Regions from separate parts of the Blautia sp. AF34-10 genome, predicted to be linked through region 2. Evidence: riboswitches for the same ligand, from Rfam matches in the RefSeq annotation. Region 2 holds a riboswitch; the other holds the start of a gene.
What was found. A riboswitch is a leader RNA that binds a small molecule or an ion and turns the genes downstream of it on or off. The one in region 2 is predicted to bind cobalamin.
Positions count from the first base shown of each region.

Region 1: another riboswitch for cobalamin. It lies ahead of DWZ60_RS17125 (hypothetical protein); the one in region 2 lies ahead of DWZ60_RS03230 (sirohydrochlorin cobaltochelatase).

Region 1 covers NZ_QUED01000018.1:41,013-52,802, reverse strand. The annotation lists gene DWZ60_RS18695 (potassium transporter TrkG) at 1-2, shown strand, start outside; gene DWZ60_RS18690 (potassium transporter TrkG) at 53-613, shown strand; gene DWZ60_RS11650 (potassium channel family protein) at 796-1,452, shown strand; partial or broken gene DWZ60_RS20845 (TrmH family RNA methyltransferase) at 1,464-2,233, shown strand; gene DWZ60_RS11640 (polysaccharide deacetylase) at 2,531-3,877, shown strand; gene DWZ60_RS11635 (DUF885 domain-containing protein) at 3,968-5,734, opposite strand; cobalamin riboswitch at 5,854-6,056, shown strand; gene DWZ60_RS17125 (hypothetical protein) at 6,064-6,276, shown strand; gene DWZ60_RS11630 (hypothetical protein) at 6,336-7,280, shown strand; gene DWZ60_RS11625 (hypothetical protein) at 7,229-10,087, shown strand; gene DWZ60_RS18245 (ABC transporter substrate-binding protein) at 10,167-10,931, shown strand; gene DWZ60_RS18240 (ABC transporter substrate-binding protein) at 10,937-11,530, shown strand; gene DWZ60_RS11615 (FecCD family ABC transporter permease) at 11,622-11,790, shown strand, end outside.
Region 2 covers NZ_QUED01000003.1:170,353-182,142, forward strand. The annotation lists gene DWZ60_RS19155 (hypothetical protein) at 1-39, opposite strand, end outside; gene sigK (RNA polymerase sporulation sigma factor SigK) at 235-861, opposite strand; gene DWZ60_RS03200 (HelD family protein) at 998-3,049, shown strand; gene DWZ60_RS03205 (alpha-amylase family glycosyl hydrolase) at 3,108-4,652, opposite strand; gene DWZ60_RS03210 (AraC family transcriptional regulator) at 4,851-5,726, shown strand; gene DWZ60_RS03215 (TrmH family RNA methyltransferase) at 5,818-6,642, opposite strand; gene DWZ60_RS03220 (DUF2798 domain-containing protein) at 7,002-7,460, shown strand; gene DWZ60_RS03225 (hypothetical protein) at 7,573-8,184, opposite strand; gene DWZ60_RS03230 (sirohydrochlorin cobaltochelatase) at 8,324-9,628, opposite strand; cobalamin riboswitch at 9,923-10,116, opposite strand; gene DWZ60_RS03235 (amino acid ABC transporter ATP-binding/permease protein) at 10,180-11,790, opposite strand, start outside.

The DNA of each region.
Region 1 (11,790 bases), on a different contig from region 2:
GATTTTCTTAAGCGGCCTTGGCTTTCCGGTCTGGTGGGAAGTGCTGGAGCGCGTGCAGGATCTTGTAAAAGGAAAACGGACCCGGAAAAACTTCGTGCGCGGCTTCACGCTCCACACCAAACTGGTTCTGACGACAACCGTCATTCTTCTGTTCGGCGGGGCGCTTCTGATCCTCGCGCTGGACTGGAACAACGCATCCTCGCTTGGCAGCTTAAAACCGGCGCAGAAGGCTATGGCGGCCTTCTTCCAGTCCGTGACGACGCGAACCGCCGGCTTTGAGACGATCCCGCAGGCAAACTTCTCGGACGGCTCCGCGATGGTAAGTATGATCCTCATGTTCATCGGCGGCTCTCCGATGGGAACGGCGGGCGGTGTCAAGACGACGACTGTTGCGATTCTGCTCGTGGTCGTCGCATCCTACATCCGCGGCGATTCCGACACCGTGGTCTGGGGACGGAAGGTCATGGAAGAAAACATCCGCACCGCGGTCGTTATTTTCTTCTTCGCACTGACGATGGCATTCACCGCGACGGTGCTTCTGATCTCTGTCACCGGAAGTCCTCTGCTGGACTGCCTGTATGAGATCGTTTCTGCTGTGGCAACTGTGGACTGACGCGGTCGCTTACGCCGACCCTTCCGGCGGCGGGAAAAATCATCGTAATTCTGGTCATGTTCATGGGACGTCTTGGACCGGTTACGCTGGCTATTGCACTGCGGCGGAGAAGCGGAAGAAAAGATGTGGATATCCAGCGCCCGGAACAGCGGGTGCTGATTGGATAAAAGAGGAGAAAAAACATGAGTAAACAATACGCAGTCATCGGACTTGGAAAATTCGGCTTCGCCGTGGCGACGACGCTGGCGCAGGCAGGAAAAGAAGTGCTCGCGGTCGATAAAGACCCGGAGCTGGTACAGGAGATCGCCGATCTCGTCACATATGCGGCGCGCGCGGACATCACCGACAGCCGTGTTTTTGCATCGCTTGGCATCAGCAACATGGATGTCGTGATCGTCGGCATCGCTGAAAATATGGAGTCGAGCATCCTCGCCACCCTGCAGGCAAAAGAGGCGGGCGTGCCGCTCGTCATCGCAAAGGGCATGAGCCAGATGCATGCCAATATTTTGAAAAAAGTCGGCGCGGACCGCGTCGTGATGGCGGAAAGTGAGACGGGCATCCGCCTCGGAAAAAGCCTGATTTCCGGCGGCTTCCAGGACTTCTTCATGCTGTCGGATTCGTTCTCCATGGTAGAGCTTCCCGTGCCGGAAGCGTGGACGGGGCATAACCTCGAGGAGCTGGATCTGCGGAAGAAATACAGTATCAACGTAATCGCCGTCAAGGACGGGGAAGACATCCGTGTCACGGTCAATCCGAAGACGCTGCTCCGCGCAGAGGAAGTGCTGATTCTGATCGGCGAAAACAAAGAACTTGCCAAATTGATGAAAAACAGGAAATGAGGGGACCATTCATGATTACAAGCAGCAGCAATGCACAGGTAAAAAACATTATTGCGCTGAACAAAAAAGCAAAAGAACGCCGGGAGCAGGACGTTTTCGTGGCGGAGGGCTGGAAAATGTTCCAGGAAGCGCCGCGGGAATGGCTGAAAAAAGTATATGTGTCTGAGAGCGGCAGCAAAATGCATGAAATGCCGTCCGACGGGACAGAATACGAAGTAGTGGACGACCGCGTGTTCCAGTCCATGTGCGACACGAAGACGCCGCAGGGTGTTTTAGTGTGATCCGCATGCCGCATTACACCGAAGAGGAGGTGATGGACAACGGAAAGACACCGCTTCTGATGGTACTTGAGGATCTGCAGGACCCTGGAAATGTCGGAACAATCATCCGCACCGCAGAGGGCGCAGGAGTCACCGGCATCATCATGAGCCGCGGTACCGCGGATATCTTCAATCCGAAAACGATTCGCTCGACGATGGGCTCGATTTACCGTATGCCGTTTCTGATCGTCGACGATGCGGTCGGATTTGTAAAAGGCTTAAAAGCGCGGAAGATCTGTACGTACGCGGCACATCTGCACGGCGTGCATTCCTACCGCGAGGAGGATTACACAAAAGGAACGGCATTCCTGATCGGAAATGAGGGAAACGGCCTGACTGATGCAATGGCAGAGGCCGCCGAGTGCCTGATCCGTATTCCGATGGAAGGAAAAGTGGAGTCGTTAAACGCAGCGATTGCATCCGCCGTTCTCATGTATGAGGCACACGGCCAGCGCGCATAAAAGAAAGAGCGTTACCGGTTTTCTTACATTTCTCTTAACCTGCCGGAAACCTACTCGACAGAACCGGTATTTTGAGCTAAAATAGAAAGAGCAGAGTCCGGGCTGAATTTCTGTCAGTCCGGTAAAACTGTAATATTTGCCAGAAAAGCAAAAGCTGTTTTGGGAGGAAGGAAAAATGAGTGAGAAAAAAAACATCAGTAAAAAGGAGCTCCGAAGAAGAAAGCGGAAGCGTGCGCTGATGATCAAAACAGGAATTCTATGTGTTCTGCTTGTCATCTTCGGCATTGGAATATGGCTTTGGCCGGAGGAACAGAAAAAATCCAGCAGAAAGCACAGGAAAAAGAGGATCAGAAAACAGCAGAGGTGGACGGTTCCGTATCGTCGGACAGCACGGGAAGTGCTGAAGCGCCGACAACGAAAGCACAGATTATGGCGGAAGCCGATGCACTTGCGCAGACATACGATTACGATGGAGCCATTGAAAAGCTCCAGAGCGTAGAGGGCGCAGCGACCGACGCGGATATCATCACAAAAGTAGCAGAGTACACCAGCACGAGAGATGCCTGTGTGCGCGTCAACGTCAACGAAGTAACCCACATTTTCTATCATTCTCTTGTAGTCGATCCGCAGAAAGCGTTCTATCAGGACAACGCACAGACCGCAGGCTTCTGCCAGTGGATGACCACCGTGGATGAGTTCAACGCGATCACCCAGCAGATGTACGACAGAGGATATGTCATGGTTTCGATCAACGATCTCGTGAAAAAGACCGTAGATGATGACGGAACCGTTCATTACGAGGAAGGGGACATTTACCTGCCGGAGGGCAAGAAAGCATTCGTTCTTTCTCTGGATGACCTTTCCTATTACCACTCTTACGACGGACGCGGCATTGCCAGCAAGATGGTAGTCGGCGACGACGGAAAACCGACCTGCGAATATATTCAGGATGACGGAACTGTTGTGACCGGTGCTTACGACTGCATCCCGCTGATGGATCAGTTTATCGAAGCGCATCCGGATGCCGTATACCACAATGCGCGCGGAACCGTAGCACTGACCGGCTACGATGGAATCCTCGGATACCGCACCGACGGTGATTACAAGACGAGAGAAGATCTGACGGATGATCAGGTAGCATGGCTTGATGCACACCCGGATTTCGACTGGGATAAAGAGTGCGAGGAGGCGAAAAAAGTAGCCGATGCGATCAAAGCAGACGGCTGGACATTCGCAAGCCATACCTGGGGCCATATCCGTGTCGGCGACAAACCGATCGAGACGATCCAGGCGGATACCGAGAAATGGCTGACGTATGTTGCACCGCTCATCGGCGGAAGCGATATCATCATCTTTGCACATGGACAGGATCTTTCCGACTGGCACGATTACACGATGGACAATGAGAAGTTTGCTTACTTAAAGAGTCAGGGCTTCAACATCTACTGCAACGTAGATTCCTCCCAGTATTTCGTTCAGGTAAGAGACAATTACCTGCGTATGGGACGAAGAAACCTGGATGGATACCGCCTGTACCAGAACCTCTACGGAGGCGGCGAGGACAGAACAAGCGATCTGTTTGATTCTGCCTCTGTTATTGATCCGCAGCGGCCGACAGATCCATCTCTTTACAATTTAGGTTAAAGAATTTTGAAAATGAAAAAGATCTCACAGAACTTTCTATTATTTATAGAAGAAAGTTTGTGAGATCTTTTTTTCAGCAGGGCGAACCGTTTACAGATATTTTTCTACGAGCGGAAACGGCAGAGGCCCGAGACGGAGCAGTTTTTCATGGAAACCGATCAATGAGAATGAGTCACCTTCCTGTTCCTGCACTTCCGAGAGGAGCTGTGAAAACGAGAGCGATCCGACACAGTATTTCAGATAGTTCGCAGGTGTCTCGAGAATATACTGATATAAAGAGGCAGCGGCCGACGCATCCGTGATTCCGAACTGCGCCAGAAAGGCTGACGCATCCGAGAGGAGCCATCCCTGGCTGTGGATTCCGAGATCCAGCAGCGAGCAGAGGGTAAGATGCACCGAGCGGTTCAGATACCAGAGACGGCAGAGCGCCTGCGTGTTTGCATCGAGATTACGTGCGGCGTAGCGGCAGGCATATGATTCAACGTAAGTTGCCCATCCTTCCACATAACCCGACGGCGCGTAGAGACGGCGGATCAGAAGCGGGTCGGAGCGCGAGAACGAGACGGTCTGGTACAGATGGCCGGGAAAGCCCTCGTGGGCAAGTGTGGAATACAGCTCGATGCCGGTCATCTCATCCGCGGGATTCAGGTAAATGGAGTTGGGTGAATTGACATCGGCGGGCGGTGTGAGATAAAAGGCGGGGCTTAAAAAATCCTTGAGAGAGTCATCCACGGTCTTTACTTCGTATGCGATACCCGAAAGAACGGGAAAATCTTCAGAAACGGCATTCTGCAGATCGGCAAGCATTTCCTCCGGCGTGGAGAACGGCAGCACGAGCGCCTGCTCGGAGAGGGAGAGCGACGGATTCTGATCGAGAATGATCTGCATTTCGGCACACTGGTCCGCAAGCTGCTGTGTTAAAAGGCGGGTCAGCTCCTCCGGTGAAGCATCAACACCGACGCGGCTGCGGAGCAGATACGCATAGTAGGAAAGTCCGCCTTCCTGCCGGGAAAGACCACCGGCGTTCTGTGTTCCTTTGCCGCGGAGTGAAGAAAGCGCATCGGAAAGAGAGCGGTAGGCGGGAAAAACACAGGAGGTAAGGAGTTTTTCATGCGTCTGCAGACAGAGATTCCTTTCCGCCTCAGAAAACAGTGAAGACGCCTGCAGTTTATTCTGAAAAACGGTGTGGAGCAGATGGCTTTCCGGTGTATCCGCGTCGGCGAGAAAAGCACTGCACTGGTGGATAATGCCATCGACCGCAAGGTCATTCTGAAACACGCCCTGCCGGGATTTTTCCTGTTCGAGTGCGATGAGGTCGGAGAAATAGCGCGGGAAATCCTGCAGAAGATGGAGGTAGTCGGCGATATCCTGCTGTGTGCGGAACGGGTACTCTGCGAGCAGAATGGGAAGCTGTGCCTGAATCCCGAGCGACGGACCGAGCGGTTCCGCAAGAAGGCTGGTGCTGCCCGGCATTTTCTCGCAGTCCAGCTCGTAGAGCAGAAGATCGAGCGTGATCTGATTTTCTGCGGAGAGGCGGTTTCGATGAAAGGATGTGAGCGTTGTTTCCACACTCTGCAGCAGGGCATCATACGAGGTGCGGTCAGGGATGGAAACCGTGCCGAACGAGGCAGTGCCGGGGGCAATTCCGCGGGAAGCCGGATCGGCGAGGGTATAGTGGAGCGTGATGGCAGAAGAGGTTACCTCGGAGTGGAACCGTTCCTCCACATACGCGGAAAACCGGCGGTTCTCACCAGGGGAAAAGAACGGGGAAAAATACCAGAACAGCAGGGCGAAAAGAAGTCCGCCGCACAGAAGCAGAGGGAACAGGATGCGGCGGTGCAGAGAAGCTGGTTTCATAGAATAGGCTCCGGTGCGGACAGTTATCATAAAGTATGTAAAAAATGCTGATTTTATGCGCTTTTTCCGTGGCCTTTCATTTGACTTTCCAAAACGGCTTTGCTATAATCAGTAACGAATGAAATAAGGGACTTTTCAGTGCAGAACGGATTTGAAAAAGAATCCGCGAAGGTAAAAGAGAATCAGGTGGAAATCCTGAGCGATCCGGTCACTGTAAGCAGGGAGTGTTAGCTGCAGAAATGCCATTGTGCGAAACGCATGAGAAGGCGCGGCTGCCGTGAAGATCTGCGAGTCAGGAACCTGCTGGAAAGGTTAGTGAATCGCTTCCGATGAAAGCATATATTCATGGAAAGATGTACGAAGTAAAATCGGACATCTGCTTTTTTGTCGCCATGCGTCCGAAAAAGAGCTCCGGTGGAGAAACTCTTTTGCAGAAAAAGCAGATGTCTGTTTGTCTTTTCGCAGAAAAAATGTGTCCTCAAAAACAAGATTACTTGCAGGGAGACATCATTGACGGGGGCAGGCACCGCCCAGCTGCCTGAAAAAGTCAGACGGAATCCGGAGCAGATGCGCGAAGGAGATCCGAAGAAAAGGAGAAGTTATGAAAGGAAATTCAAGCAAATTTCTGGCACTGCTGCTGTCGGCGTCCATGATCATGAGCCCGACTGCCAGCGTATTAGCAGATACGCAGGAAAAAGCAGCACAGACAGAAAGCAGCGCAGCCGCAGAGGAAGCGCCGCAGAGCGAAGAAACAGCAGAGACGGCAGAACCGGAAACAACACCGGCAGAAACCGAGAGCAGTGAAAGCACTGCAGAGACTCCGGCAGAAGAGCCGACGGAAACACCGGCTGCGCCTGCAGAGGATCAGACACCGGCAGGATCTGACGAGACCGAGACACCATCTGCAGATGAGGATGCTTCGGAAGATACTGCAGAGGACACTGCAAAAGACGGTGAAGAGACTGCCGATACCACAGAAAAAGAGCCGGAAGCAGCAGATGAGACTTCCCAGGATGCTGAAAAAGAAACACCGGCAAAAGAAGAAACCAAAGATGCTGTAAAAGAGAATACCAGTCCGGCGGCAGAACAGCCGAAAACGGAAGTAAAAGAAACAACCAAAAATGAGGCATCCAATACAGCCGAGGAGAAAGAAACAAAAGCAGCGGAAGCAGCAAAACCGGCAGATGGTGAGTATGAGACTTCTGCAGAAGCAACCGGAAGCATGTTCCGTGTGATTTCTTCCAGACTCATCGTAAAAGATGGAAAACTGAAAGCATCCATTCTGCTGAGTGGAACCGGCTATGATTACCTGTATACGGGAACAGCAGCAGAAGCTGCGGCAGCAGATGAAAAGAGCTGGATTGCTCCGACAGGAAGCGAAACCTATACGGATACGAAGACCGGTGCAGAAAAGACCGGATATCGTTTTGAAATTCCGGTGGAAGAGCTTGACAAACAGATGGATGTTGCCGTTCGCTCAGCCAAGAAAAAAACATGGCTGATAAAACTGTTACGATCCACAGCACCGCTGCAATCCCGACCGTAACCCCGGAACCGACCGAGCCCCCGGCCCCGAGTGAAACACCAGGCGATGATTCTTCCGAGACACCAGTCAGCGTAGAAGCACCTGTTGTAAAGGACAACGGTCAAGCATTCAAAATGTTCCTCATCTCTGAGGCAACCATGATCAACAAGGGCGACAAACTTGTTCTTACCCTGAAAACAAACAACACATCGTTTGATAAACTGTATTTTGGAAATAATGATGACCTTGCAAAAGCACCGGTTATTCAGGGAATGCAGGAAGCAAACGACGGTTTTTCCTTTGCGTTTGAAGTAGATGCTGACAAAGCCGGCACAACCGTTCCGATTGTTCTTGGAAAGAAAGACGGAACCTGGTATACGAAACAGCAGCTTTACTTTGTGATTCCGGGAACGAAAACACCAGATGTTACACCAACCCCGGAACCGACCGTAACCCCGGAACCGACTGAGACCCCGGCACCAACCGCAACGCCGACCCCGGAGCCATCTAAAGTTCCAAATGGCATTTACAGCGGAACCGCCGAGACGGGTGCTCAGATGTTCAAAGTAGTGGCTGTGGAGCTGACCGTAAAAGACGGTGATATGAAAGCTAAGATCACCTTAAGCGGTGTTGCTTATGACTACCTGTATATGGGAACTCCGGAAGAGGCAGCTGCTGCAGATAAGAGCGCATGGATCGCGGGCATCGGAACAGCGGATTATACGACCGATGACGGACAGACCAAAACCGGAATGCAGTATGAAATCCCGGTAGCAGCACTTGATCAGCCGCTTACCGTTGCATCCCATTCTGAAAAACGGGACAAATGGTATGCAAGAACCATCACCATCGCATCAGCAAGTCTGAAAAAGACCTCAGATCTTCCGGCAGATGAGACAAACAAAATTGCAGACGGTATCTACGAAGCAACTGCTGAGACTGGTGCAGCAATGTTTAAAGTAGTCAAAGTAAAACTGACTGCAAAAGATGGAAAAATGACAGCACTTATCACCTTAAGCGGAGTAGGTTACAATTACCTGTATCTGGGAACAGCAGCAGATGCAGCAGCAGATGAGAGTGCATGGATTGCATCCAAAGGAGAAGGTGAGTACACCTTAAACGGCGAGACCAAAACAGGACTGCAGTTTGAAATTCCGGTAGAAGCACTGGATCAGGGCCTGGCAGTGGCAGCTCACGCAGTAAAGAGCGGCAAATGGTTTGACAGAACCATCACGATCGCATCCTCCAGCCTGAAAAAGACCGGAGATCTGCCGTCGGATGATTCCAACGATCCGAAACCAACCATCGTTCCGACCAAGACCCCAACCGTATCTCCATCTGAGACACCGGTTGTAAAACCGACCAGCACCCCGGCTCCGGCACCGACCCAGAAACCGGCCGATACCAAACCGGAGCAGGAATCCAAATATGAGTCTGACTTAAGCGGCGGCACATCCAAAGTAGACAGTGCAACCACATTGGCAGACGGCGTTTACACACCAGACGGATTCTCCTTCTCCGGCGGATCCGGAAAGGTAACCATCTCCTGCAGCAAGATTACTGTAACGAACGGACAGGCTTATGCAACGATCGCATTCAGCAGTCCGTACTACGGATATGTAAAAGCAAACGGAAATAAATACATGGCAAATGTCAGCGGCGGAAGCAGCATCTTCACCATTCCGGTTGAGCTGAACAAGAACAATACCATCATCGGTATGACCACCAGAATGTCCGTTGCCCATGAGATTTCCTACAACATCTTCATCTCCCTGGCAGCAGCAAAGAAGGGCGGCAGCACTTCTTCCAGCACAGGATTTGTAAAAGCAGACGGAACAATCTCCACGATCAGCACCGATAACTCCAAGCTGGATACCACCGCTCCGGAGATCATGGGACTGGAATACAAAGCAGAGACAAAACTTGCTTACGCAGAGTACTTCAAGATGTATCATTACGACGAAGGCATCACCCTGCTGGAGATCGATATGACAAAAGATACCGAGCGTGATCCGGAGAAACAGACCGAGGACGACAAGAAAGCAGAAGATACCAATACCGCGGCAGCAACCGACGAGGAAGAAGCGGCAGCAGCATCCGATTCCAAAAAGACCGGCACTGAGAAAGCGAAAGATCTGACCGAAAAGACAAAAGAGCTGTACGAAGGCAATGTTGTCAAATATCTGATCGTTCCGAAAGATGTTGAGATTCCGGCAGGACTGGACAAAGATATGATCGTGATCCAGCTTCCGGTTGAGAAAGCATACGTAGCATCTGAGGATGCCCTGAAACTTCTCGACGAGCAGTTAGACGCAGCAGAGAGCATCAAAGCAGTCGGCATGGAGCAGAAAGACTGCCAGATCGAAAACATTGCAAAAGCAATGGAAGACAAAAAAATCTCCTTCGACGGAGCATTCGATGATCTGGACTACAAAGCTCTGGTAAAAGACGAAATCGACTTTGCAATTCTTCCGTCTGAGTTCCTTCCGGGAAATGCAAAAGATGAGGAAGATACTGACGCAGCCGACGAGACCGCAGATACCAAAGCTGAGGATCAGAAGGACGATAAAGACGATAAGACAACGGATGAGAAAGCAGACGAAGACAAGACTACGGAAGAACTTCTGAAAGAGGAAAATGAGCGTCTGTCCGACACCGCAGAGCGTCTGGCAACCCTGACCATTCCGATGCTGGTTGACCGTTCCGCAGACGAGAAGACCGATCTTGCGAAAGCAGAGTGGCTGAAAGTCTACGGCGTGATCTTCGGATGCGAGGATCAGGCAAACGAGCTGTTCCAGCAGATGGTAAAGGCAGAAGAGAATAAATAAGTACAATAATTTGCAGCAAAAAATGAGAAAGGGCTGCTGCCGTATGGCAGCGGCTTTTTCTTTAAGAAAGGAATATCAAATGACAGGAAAAAACGAAAGAAAGCTGAAAAAATGGGCCGCACTTTTTCTTGCAGCAGCGATGTCACTGACGGCCTGCGGCAGCATCGCATCAACGGGAAGCAGCACATCGTCCGCGTCGGGCACTTCGGCAGTTTCTCAGAGCAGCACATCCACAGCATCCGCAGCAGACGTTTCCGAAAGCCAGACGGAGAGCACATCCGTCTCGGAAAGTACGGCTGAAAGTGAAAGCATCTCCGAAGCCACTGCCGCGAGCAGCACCTCCGGGAGTGATACCGCATCCGCGGATGGTTTCGCAACGACAGACGATGTCAGCGACGCACCGGACATCACCGGAATCACCATCGAGAGCCAGATGGTCCTGAATTACGCCGAGTGCTTTAACGTATACTACTGCACAGACGGCTATAAACTGATCGATGTCAAAGACGGCGCGCAGTATCTGCTCGTCCCGGACGGAAAAGAGGCGCCGGATGACCTCGATTCCGACGTAATTGTAATCCATCAGCCGCTGGAACGCATCTACATGGCAGCAACCTCTCCGATGGCGCTGTTCGATGCCATCGACTCCCTCGATACGATTCGTCTCTCCGGTGAAACCGCAGACAACTGGTACGTACAGGATGCCGTTGACGCGATGAATGCCGGAACGATGATCTTCGCCGGAAAATACAGTGAGCCGGATTACGAACTTCTGGTCAGTGAGAACTGTGATCTGGCCATTGAATCCACGATGATCCTCCATTCCCCGAGGTACAGGAGATGATCGAGATGCTCGATATTCCGGTCTTCATCGACCGTTCCAGCTACGAATCCCAGCCTCTTGGCAGAACCGAATGGATCAAACTCTACGGTGCCATGCTGGACAAAGAGGAGGAGGCAGCCAACTTCTTTGCAAATCAGGCAAGTGTTGTGGAAAATCTGAAGGATTTCCAGAATACCGAAAAAACGGTCGCTTTCTTCTATATTAATACGAGCGGAGCTGCCGTTGTGCGGAACCCGGAGGACTATATTTCCAACATGATCGAGCTTGGCGGTGCGCGCAACGCCTTCCGTGATCTCCAGGACGACAGCGGAAAAACATCCGTGCCGATCACGATGGAGCAGTTCTACGATACGGCCGAAGATGCGGACTACCTGATCTACAACGCAAGCATCGATTCCACCGTCAAAACCCTGGACGACCTGCTGGCAAAGGATTCCATGTTTGCCGATTACAAAGCAGTCAAAGAGGGCAACGTCTGGACAACCGAGAAATCGATGTATCAGGCAACCGATAAAATTGCACAGTTTACCAACGACATTAACCTTCTGGTAACGGGCGGCGATCCGGATCAGATGGTATTCTTAAGAAAATTATCCTGATGGAGGAACGTATGTCAGAGAAAAAAAATATGACAGGAAAAGAGAACAGTTTCCATATGGAAACTTCCGGCGCCGTTCGCGGTATGCCGCTGTGTTCCTGGTGCTGATTCTGGCGTTCGCCGCCATCACCGTGCTGAATATCAATTCCGGAAACGTAAATATTTCGATTCCGGAAATTTTCCGGATTCTGCTGCGGCGGACCGGAGAGGGGAAAGAGTACAATATTATCTGGAAAATCCGCCTTCCGCGTATTCTGATGG
Region 2 (11,790 bases):
CATGCCCGAGACGGTGGCTGATAATACACTGCAATACAAAGAAAACCTCCTTTTCTTTCAGTAGCAGGTCGTATAGTTCCTATTTATTTTTCATTTTGGGAAAATGTCCGGCAAGAACACCGGGAAGATATTATCTTTGATTTTTGTTCGAAAAAGTAAGGATAAGGAAACCTTTTCTGCACCTGATTTCCTTACCCTTTATTATAGAAGCAGTCCGTTTGAAATGTCAAGCATTTACGAAGCGGCAAACCGTAACCGCAACTTTTCAATTGCATTCTTCTCGATCCGCGACACGTACGAACGGCTGATGCCGAGCCGGGCAGCGACCTGTTTCTGTGTGTATTCTGCTTTTCCGCCAAGGCCGTACCGGAGAAGAAGCACCTGTTTTTCCTGCTCTTTTAATTCCGAATCCAGATAACAGTACAGCCGCACCGCGTCCTCTTTCCGGTTGTACTGTTCCGCGATATCCTCCCCGCCGCCCTCCACGATGTCGAGCAGATGGATCTCATTTCCCTCCTTGTCGGTTCCGATCGGCTCGTAGAGGGAAATCTCCCGTGCCGTTTTCTTTTTGCTCCGAAGATACATCAGCAGCTCATTATCAATACAGCGGGCGGCGTATGCGGCCAGCCGGTTTCCTTTTTTCGAATCATATGTCATCACCGCCTTGATGAGGCCGATCGTTCCAATGGAAATCAGATCGTCGAGATCATCGGGCAGACCCTGATACTTTTTCACAACGTGCGCGACCAGGCGCAGATTCCGCTCGACCAGAATGTCTCTGGCTTTTGTATCGCCCCTCTGATACGCATCCAGACAGCTTTTTTCTTCCTGTGCAGACAGTGGTTTTAAAAAGGGTTCCAAGAAAAGCGGCACCTCAAAGGGGATTTTTCTTTATTTTATGTTTGAATTGCAGGAAACGTGCCTGTCTGCTATACTGATAAGATCAGCCGGGTTTTCCGGCACTCGACATTATATTTTTAAGAGGAGGTTTCCTTTTATGACAGACCAGAAAAACGGACAGGAATATCTTTCTTTTGTGCTGGAAAAGCTGCAGGCGCGTCTTGCCGAGATCAGCCAGTCTCTGCTGGACGGACAGAAAGAGATTGAAAATATGCACGATTATTACTGGCAGAACTATACCGAGATGGACCAGTACGGATATGAGGATTACGACAATCAGCAGGCGCTGCTGCATCAGGTGAATGCGAATCAGGAGCAGCTTCTTCTGCGGAGCCGCTTCCGGAAAATGCTGGATTCTCCGTTCTTCGGGCGTGTGGATTTCCGCTATGACGGGGATGATGAGCCGGAAATTTTCTATATCGGCATCGGCAATTTTGCGGAGCGGCCGGGCGAGCTGCCGCTGATTTACGACTGGAGAAGCCCGGTCAGCGGTCTTTTCTACGATTTTGACCGCGGGCCGGCTTCCTATCTGGCGCCGGGCGGCGAGATGACAGGGGAAATCTGTTCCAAGTGGCAGTATAAGATCCGGGATGGAAAGATGATTTACGGATTTGAGAGTGATGTGAAAATTGATGATGATATTTTAAAGGCGGAGCTTGGCAGCAACGGCGAGGTACAGCTGAAGAATATTATCCGCACAATTCAGAAGGAACAGAATGCGATCATCCGCAATACGAAGGACCGGATTCTGGTAATTCAGGGAGCGGCGGGAAGCGGCAAAACATCGGTGGCGCTGCATCGGATTGCCTACCTTTTGTATCATGACAGACAGAATCTGAAGTCTTCGAATATTCTGATTTTATCGCCGAACGGGGTATTTTCGGATTATATTTCACATATTCTGCCGGAGCTCGGTGAGGAGAATATTCAGGAGATGAGTTTTGATCTCTTTGCTTACCGCAAATTACAGGACACGGCGGCGGACTGTGAGGATCGCTGTGATCAGATTGAGCGGGAGATGCGGGATCCAAAAGCCGCAGAACGGTTTGCTTTAAAACAGTCGCAATCGTTTGTGGACCAGATGGAGGGATTTGCGCTGGAACTTGAGGACGAGCTGATGAATTTCTCAGACGTTTCGTATAAGTCGTTTGTGAAGTCGGAATCGGAGATTATTACGCTGTTTTATGACAAGTTTGCGGATATTCCGCTGCTCTCGCGGATGGATGCGGTGGCGGAGACGTTTATTGACGAGATCGAGACGCTGCTGAACCGGGATCTGCCGGAGGAGGAGCGGATTCCGCTCATCGAAAAATTCCAGAAGATGTATGAGACGATGGATTTTTATGTTCTCTACAATCGTTTTCTGAAGAAAGAGGGATATCAGACGCTGCCGCGGCGGCCGTTGGAGAAGCGGAAACTGCGGTATGAGGATGTGTATCCGGTTCTGTATCTGAAGTACCGCCTGTCGCGGCAGGCGGAGCGGTCGAATATTAAGCATCTGGTGATTGATGAAATGCAGGATTATTCGCGGCTCCAGTATCTGATTATCCGGCGGATGTTTTCCTGTAAGATGACGATTCTCGGCGACCGGGCGCAGACGATGGCGGATCAGCAGCAGGATGTACTGCAGTTTTTACCGGGGATTTTCGGGAAGGATCTGCGGCGGATTGAGATGCGGAAGAGTTACCGGAATACGGTGGAAATTGCGTCGTATGCGGCAAATCTCATTGGCGTGACGGATCTGGAGCTGTTTGAACGGCACGGAATGCCGGTGTTGGAACGGGATGTCACGGATCTTGAGGCGGCTCTGCGGGAGGCAGTGGATACGCTGTTTCCAGATGAGAAAACGTATGAGACGGCGGCGGTGATTGTACCGGATGAGAAGACGGCGGAACGGGCTTATTTGATTTTGCGGGAGATTCTGGCAGAAAAAGATTTTGACTGTGAAAAGCGGCTTTCTTGGCTGAACCGTGACAGCTCCAGTTTTAAGAAAGGACTGACGGTTACCACATTTTATCTGGCGAAAGGGCTGGAGTTTGATCAGGTGTTCTCTATTTTCCCGAAGGACGAGAAACGGGAGATAATGATGCAGGCGCAGTATATTGCAGCGACCAGGGCATTGCATGAGCTGAGAGTGTATCATATTTAAAAACAGGGAGATCCTCCGAAAAAATTCGATTGGATCTCCCTGTCATTTTTATTTTCGATCAGATATGATAGAATCCTGCGGACTGTGCCGGGATGGTGATGGTTCCGTCTTTGGATTCTGCTTTTCCTCCGATCGTGTAGAGGGCATCCTTCAGCTCTGCACTGTATGGGAAGGACTGCTCTTTGTCGGATGGATTGATGATAACGAGGACTTTTTCGCCCTCTGCCTCACGGACGTATGCCAGCGGATACTGGTTTTTCTCTGCATAAACGAACTCGATGGTTCCGCGGCTTAAGAGTGCTTTGCTGCTCTGGCGGATCTGGATGAGTTTTTTAACTTCGTGGTACAGGGAATCCGGATCGGCCATCTGTGCTTTGGCGGTCGGACGGTCCTTGCCCGGGTCCATGGTGATGTAGAGGTCACTGGCCGGTGCGCTGGAGAATCCTGCGTTGGTGCTGTCATCCCACTGCATCGGAGAACGGGAACCGGTGCGGTTGTATCCGCCCTCAACGGATTTCAGGCCTTCGACGTAGCGCATACCGATTTCATCACCGTAGTAGATGAACGGCGCACCTGGCATGGAAAGAAGGAAAGCGAAAGCAATTTTCAGCTCATCCCCCTGCAGACGGCGTGCCAGACGGTCCATATCATGGTTTCCGGACGGGATGCAGATCAGGCCTTTCTGTGCGGTCTTATTGTAGTTGGTTTTGTAGGTCTCTACAAACTCAGAGATATCTCCTTTTCCGCGTTTGGAGAAGAATGGCTCATCGCAGCGGAACAGATCGTTGTAATGGGACGGTCCAAAGTGAAGAAGGAAGTCCATGTGGAAGCCGCCCTGTAAGGATTTGTCCGGCTCGCCCCACTCGGATACCATGGCTGCATCCGGGAACTCGGCGTCGAGGAATTTCCGTACCTGCTGCCACAGGCGGATGGTTCCTTTGCCTTCCTGATCGTTCTTTACCAGGGAGCCCGCCATATCGACACGGAAGCCGTCGCAGCCCATGTTCAGCCAGAATCTCATGACATCTTCCATCGCTGCCAGCGTTGCCTGCGGTCCCTCATCATCAAAGGACTGCTGCCACGGTTTTTCCGGATCCGGCTGATAAAAGCCGTAGTTCAGGGCCGGCTGGTTGGAGAAGAAGTTGATGGCGCAGGCGCCGTCACGCTCGGAAATGCCGCGCAGGCTTCCCATTCCTTCCGGTGCTTCCCATACGTTATTGGTCCATACGTAGCGGTCTGTAAATTCATTGCGGTCTGCTTTCATGGATTCTTTGAACCATGGATGCTCAACAGATGTATGGCCCGGAACCAGGTCGAGCAGAACGTGCATGTCACGTTTGTGTGCCTCTTCGAAAACTCTCTTCAGATCCTCATTCGTTCCGTAGCGCGGTGCAACGCGGCAGTAATCTGCGACATCGTATCCTGCATCACCGAATGGGGACAGGAAGCACGGGTTGATCCAGATGGCGTTGCAGCCCAGCTCCTTGATGTAGTCTAATTTTTCAATGATACCCTGGAAATCTCCGATTCCGTCGGCGTTGGTGTCGTTGAAGGACTGCGGGTAAATCTCATAAAATACTGCGTTATCTAACCATTTTGACATTTTTTCTTTTCCTCTTTCGCTCTTATTTCTGCTGTATTTTCGTCGTTGCAGCAAGTGTTTCTATATGATATATTACTACTGTATCCGCTGAAATACCAGTAATTTCCTATTTCATTCTAATACTATTCTATGATTTTATGCATGCCGCGCTCTGCCATTTCCGGCATTTTACGCACATGCTTTTTGGAGGAGGATTTTATGATGCTTTCTGCTGCGAAAGAAAAACGCCAGCACGGCTCCATGCAGGTTCCCTACAGTTATTATGACTGCCGGATGCCCGACTATTTTCCCGGCGTACCGCTGCACTGGCACGGGGAGATGGAGCTGAATTATATCAAACGCGGAACGGGGTATTTTCAGTATGAGGACCGTCTGCTTACGGCGCATGCCGGTGATATTTTTCTGATTCAGCCGAACCTCGTACATGCCATTCTGCCCGCCGAGCAGGAGTCGATGTTTTATGATACGATTGTTTTCCACCAGAATATGCTGATCGGCGGGTATGACGACCGCAGCTACACGGAAATTCTGCAGCCGTTTTTCTCCGCCCGGCGCCGCATCCAGGCACCGATTTCACCCGAACATTCCGGTTATGCTGCACTTTCTGCATCCGTCCATCAGATTTTCCGCTGCATCCGTGAAAACTCTGCTGTCTCCGATCTTCTGCTGAAAAGTGAGCTGCTCCGCTTCTTCTATCTGCTCGCCGCATCGCCGGAACTCTGCACCGATCGTCCCGCCATGCCTGCGGCTGCTGAAAACCTGCGGCCTGTGCTCGCCTATATCCAGGAGCACTTCGCCGACCCGATTACCATAGAGGAACTTGCCAGGCTGTCGCATTTGAGCAAAAGCTATTTTATGAGCTGTTTTAAGCAGACCTTCGGACTCGGGGCCGTTGAATATCTGACACAGCTTCGGATCAAAGCCGCCTGCGAGGCGCTGCGCAGTACGACGCGGAGTGTGTCCGAAATCGCGTACGACAATGGTTTCCGCAACCTTTCCAACTTCAACCGGCAGTTCCGAAACAAAGTGGGATGTACGCCGCAGATGTATCGGAAGGAATTTCAAAATCCGTAAATTCAAAAAGGGATGCATCAAAATATGCATCCCGAAAATCTATCTCTGATCCTATTTTTATTCCGTAATCTCCGGTACCGACGGAACATCTTTATCTTCTTCCCGCCAGCTCCCAGAATGCGACAGCGCTCGCCGCAGCGACGTTCAGTGAATCCACACCGTGTGTCATCGGAATCAGCACGGTTGCATCTGTTTCAGCGATCGTATCACTTGCCAGTCCGTCACCCTCGGTTCCGAGCAGAATGGCGAGCTTTTCATGCGTTTTTAACGACGGATCATCCATCGGAACGGAGTCTTCTTTTAATGCCATCGCAACGGTATAAAATCCAAGTTCCTGCAGTGAAGCAATTCCCTGCTCCGGCCAGTAACTGCCGCCTGGCAGCACGGTCCACGGGACCTGGAAGACATTTCCCATGCTCACGCGGATGGCGCGGCGGTACAGCGGGTTGCTGCAGCCTGATGTGAGGAGCACGGCATCGATGCCAAGCGCGGCGGCGGAACGGAAAATCGCACCGACATTCGTCGGGTTCACGACATTTTCCAGAATCGCCACGCGGCGGGCATTCCGGCAGATTTCCTCCATAGCCGGAAGCGTGCGGCGGTGCATCGCGCAGAGCATGCCGCGCGTGAGGGCAAAGCCTGTGAGCTGTTCCAGCACCTTCGTCTCTGCTGTATAGACCGGCGCGTTCGGGCAGTGCGCAAAGAGTGCTTCGTTTGCGGCAAGCTCTGCGCTTCCGGCAAGGAACGAAACCGGTTCATATCCGGCATCCAGCGCACGCTCGATGACACGCGGACTCTCCGCAAGAAAAAGGCCTGGCTGCGGTTCATAATAGTGCAATAACTGCGGTTCTGAAAGACGCGCATACACGTCGAGCTCCGGCGCCGCAAAGTTTTCGATTTTTCTGATCTCTGACATAATATTGATTTCCTTTTGCGTTTTCTCTTTGTTTTCACTATGTTCTATTGTAGCAATCCCGCTCCCGTTTCGCAATCCATTCTTTTTCCCGCCGGTGCCGTTCCCCGCACCATTCGCCAAACCGTGCTTCCAGCACGCATCGAATTTTCTTATTTATCTGTCTTTTTTTAAAATTTCTCAATTTCCTCTTGCCAAACGCCGCCGGAGACGTTATAATAATCGACGGTTCAAAATTAAAAACTGCAGAAAAGATTGGTATCAGATTGGAAACGGCACAAGTGCATTGCTTGGTTAACGAACAACACATGTGTCTTTTTTGCGCCCATTTTTCAAAATTGCAAAGAAAAGGAGAACAATCGATGCCAAAAACAAAATTTCAAAACGTTGTATTTACCCTCATGATGTCCTTTCTGATGGTCTATGCCATGATCTGCTACAACATTTCCATGAACATCGGCGGAATGACAAATCAGGTCTTTCTGATGGCGTTTCACGAGATGATAATCATGTGGCCGGCCGCTTTTATCCTCGAGTTTTTCCTCGTGGATCATCTGGCTCACAAATTAGCTTTTTGCATGGTAACACCGCAGGATCGTCCGATCGTAATCACGCTGGCAATTTCCATTATGATTATTGCTATTATGTGTCCGATTATGAGTTTTATTGCAACACTGCTGTTTAAAAATGCCGGAAAGGAATTTGTCGCTGTCTGGCTTCAGACCACGTTCTTAAATTTCCCGGTTGCCTTCTTCTGGCAGCTCATGTACTGCGGACCCTTCATCCGTTTTCTGTTCCGCAAACTGTTTCCGGAAAAATAAGAAAAGATATCCACAAAGGCGAACCGCTTTTCCCCTCTCTTTCCACAATTTCTGTGGACAGACGGTGCAAAATGGTTCGCCTTCTGTGGATATCTTTTGTTTTCTTCCGGGATTACTCCTGCGGTACCGGATTGGATACGCTGACTACATGATCATACCAGGTTCCTTTTTTACCAATGATCGCAACATTGAAATCCTCGTCCAGTTTTTCTACCGGGATATCAAAGCCGTACACTTCATCTGTGGTTCCGTCAGAATACGTTACCTCATCTGTGGTCGGCTCGATCAGCTCTGCGCCGTCTGCCTGTGCTTCTTCTTTTGTTCCCACAAAGACATTGACAATGTTTTTGGATACCAGGCTGACGTGGATGGTCATTTTTCCGTCTTTTACCGTCAGGACACCTTTTCCTTCTTTTGCTTCATTGACATGGAACATATTGCTGTCTGTATTGAAGTCTGCCGTATACGTACCGTCTTCCAGCTCTGATGCGCTGCTTTCTCCTGCAGTCTCCGCTGCCGATGCGCTTTCTGCTGAAACATCTGATGTGGATGTACTGCTCTCTGCCTTAGATGCATCCTGTACAGAAGCGGAAGATGCGTCTGCCGCAGAAGACGCAGATACTGCAGATGCAGAAGATGACGCTGCATCCTTTCCGCCACATGCGCCGAGCATGGATACAGTCAGTGCTGCTCCAAGAAAAAGAACTGCCAATTTTTTTCTCATAATAAAATTCCTCCTTGTATCACCTTGAAGCGGATCTTTTTCATCCGCTCAACTTAAAATCCGACAGCACACTGAGTCTCTTCAGCCGTACTGCCGGATCTTATTTTACTCTATTTTACGTTCGGAATACAACCCCTAATTATTCAGCATCGTCCTGAACGCCGTTGCCGTCCATAGCTGCCTTGGTGTGCTGTACATACAGCTGCTCAACAGCATCAATTCTTCCAAGACCTTCGATCTGAGTGTTGATCTCATCGAATGCACCGGATGCCTCAAACTGGCTCTTCCAGGAATCCTCATCCTCGCCTGCCATATCGTTGTTTGCGTGGTCACCTGCAACAACCATCAGCGGACGAAGAATTACTTTCTTGTATCCGGCTGCTTTTACTGCCTCGATCACATTCTCGCAGGCGGTCTCTTCCGGCTCGCCCTCAACGGTTCCGATGAATACGTTTTTGTATCCAAGAGTATCCATCTGTGTCTGCATCTGGCTGTAAGTTACTTTTGCATTGTGGGAAGTACCATGTCCCATAAATACGAAAGCAGTGCCGTCCTCTGCTGCTGCATCCAGACTGTCATAATTTGCAGATTTTACTGCCTGTGCCGTGATTGCTTCTGCAACGGCCTGTTTGTCCTCGTTGATTACGGTAGCGTCACTTCCAACCTCGCCAAGCAGCGGCTCTGCGATGGTTACGGACTCAAATTTATCTTTATAGCTATCTACTGCTTCTTTCAGCTCGTCGTACTCTGCGCCGTGCATCAGATGAGTCGGCTGAATAATCAGTTTTTTCACGCCATTGCTTACAGCTCTTTCCAGTGCCTGATCTACGTTGTCGATCTTCTCGTCATCGCGGGCCTGTACATGGTTGATGATGATCTGTGCAGTGAAGGCACGTCTTACGGACCAGTCCGGATATGCAGCCTGCAGAGCTTTCTCAACGCCTCCGATATCCTCAGCACGGCTGTCGTTGAAGGAAGTACCAAAGCTTACAACCAGAAGCTCATTCTCGCCGATCTCGTCTCCGTTTAACGGATCATCCTTGGAAGCATCCCCTGTGTCTCTTCCGAAGTAATCCGGATCTGCGTTCTCTCCTTCTACAAGTTCCTTCTGCGCATCTGTCAGGGCATCCCATGCCTCTTTTGCTTCTTTGCACTGCTCGTCGGTGTTATCATTTCTTTCCTGTACATAAATTGCGTCAATCAAAGCTGCCACTTTATCTGCTGCCTCCTGGTCTGCATCTGCGGATACCTCTTCAGATGCAGAAGATGCGCTTACGCTGCTGCTTGCTGCTGTGGTGTCTTCCTCAGATGCGGAAGATGCACTTACGCTGCTTGTTGCTGTGTTGCTTGCGCTGCTGCTGGATGCGTTGCTGCTTCCGCATGCGCCGAGCATAGATGTTACCATAGCTGCTGAAATTAAAGCGACTACAAGTTTCTTTTTCATTTTTGTTTTCCTCCCATTTGCTGGTATCTTTGCAACAACCAATATCGGGGACGTCTTACATTTCAAACTATGAGAAACACGCTCCGCGAGTTTCTCAAGTTATCGCGGCAGTCGCTAAGGTCTCGTGCAAGCACGGACTTTGGCTCGTTGCCCGCGTAAATAGAAAGAAGCCCTTTCGTTTTTCAACGAGGGGCTTCCAGTATTTTCATCACAAAGAAAACCATCTCACCCGCTGTGGGGCAAATGTCCGCTTTCCTGTTTTGTACTGCCAGTTCCTCGTGGCACGAACGTAACGTTCCTGTACTGCGAAAGGCAGGTCTCCCGGCTCATTGCTTCAGGATTTGACTCCAGCGCATCGGTCTCCTTCCCGGTTTCCCAGTGGATCATTCCCCTGCTTGCAAAATACGGTGACGAGTTCGTGCAGGATTCACACCTGCTTCCCTTTTCACCGGACACGTATGTCCGACACCTTACACATCGATATTTAATTGTCTTTTCTTTAACGACTGTTAGTGTAGCACATCGTCTTTTCTCTGTCAAGTGCTGTAAAATCAGGAAATCCGGCCATTTTCCATTTCATATACCACATCCGCGACGTTCATCGTGGACACTCTGTGCGATACGAGCACAATGGTTTTCTCTTCTGCCGATTCTTTCAGGGATTTCAGAATAATTCCTTCATTTAAGGAATCAAGATTCGATGTCGGCTCGTCCAGCAGGATCATGGATGCGTCATGCAGGAATGCCCGCGCGATACCGATCCGCTGTTTTTCTCCGCCGGACAGCGTATCGCCGAGTTCTCCGACTTCGGTGTCGTAGCCATTTGGCAGTGTCATGATGAAATCATGTATGGACGCCTTCTTCGCCGCCTCCATAATTTCTTCCCGCTTCGCGCCGGGTTTTGCAATAGCGATATTGTTCGCAATCGAATCGTGGAACAGGTGTGTCTCCTGCGTCACATAGCTTTCCATATCGCGCAGATGCTTTGTCGGGATTTTGCGGACATCGGCTCCGTCCACGGAAACGCGCCCCGTCTGGACATCCCAGAAGCGCATCAGAAGTTTTAAGATCGTCGATTTTCCGGAACCGCTCGCGCCGTGGATGCCGGTGATTTTTCCCGGTTCCAGTTTCAGCGAATACTGATCCAGAATCGTCTCGTCTTCGTAGGCAAACGTTACATTCTGCGCCTCGGCTCCTGCAAATGCGTGGTCACCGCCGGATGCCGCATCTCCCGGAATTTCCTCCACCAGCGGCGCTTCCTCGAGAAGGGAAAGCACACGCTCGCCGCTTGCCAGCGTCTGATTCAGGTTATTCGACAGGCTGGACAGCGCCACGACCGGGCCGAAGGAACCCATCATCGCGACTGTGCAGGTCAGGACTCCCTCAAATCCGATCCCGCCTTTCGTGTAAAGATAGATCGTCAGTGCCAGCATGCCGAACGATGCCAGAAGAATCACCATGTTGGTGACAGACCGCTGGGAGCCTTCCATGCGGCTTAAGTTTTCCTGCACAGAAGCCAGTTCTTTCGACCGCCCTGACATCTGCTCTTTCCGTTTTTCGCCCTGTCCGTACTGAATCGTCTCGTCGAGGCCACGCAGGGAATCCAGCACGAAGCTGTTCAGCTCGCCAAAGCCTGTCCGGAACTCCATTCCTTTCTGGCTTCCGCGCTTTCCGTTCCACATCGGGATCACAACGCCGACCGTCAGATACGCCGTAAGTGCAAGCAGCCCTGCCAGAACATGGTATCTTCCAATGAAGCATACCATAATCAGAGAAGTTAATGCTGCAATCGCAATCGGGGAAATCGTATGCGCATAGAATACTTCCAGAAGTTCGATATCGGTTGTGATAATCGAAATCAGATTTCCTTTGTCCCGTCCTTCCAGCTTCGCCGGGCAGAGCTTCCGCAAAGCTGCAAACACTTTATGGCGGATGATCGCCAGCAGTTTAAAAGCAATAAAGTGGTTGCAGTACTGCTCCGCATAATGCAGAATGCCGCGCAGCACCGCGTTCACGATCATCACCGTGAGTATCGTTTTTACCGGGGTATGTACAAGCCACATGTTTTGCACCGAAAGGCTCGTCCCTGCCGCGCCCGTCAGTAAGCCATGCACGATGACCTGTCCTGCCAGAATCGTCAGGAAGATCGCACATAAATATCC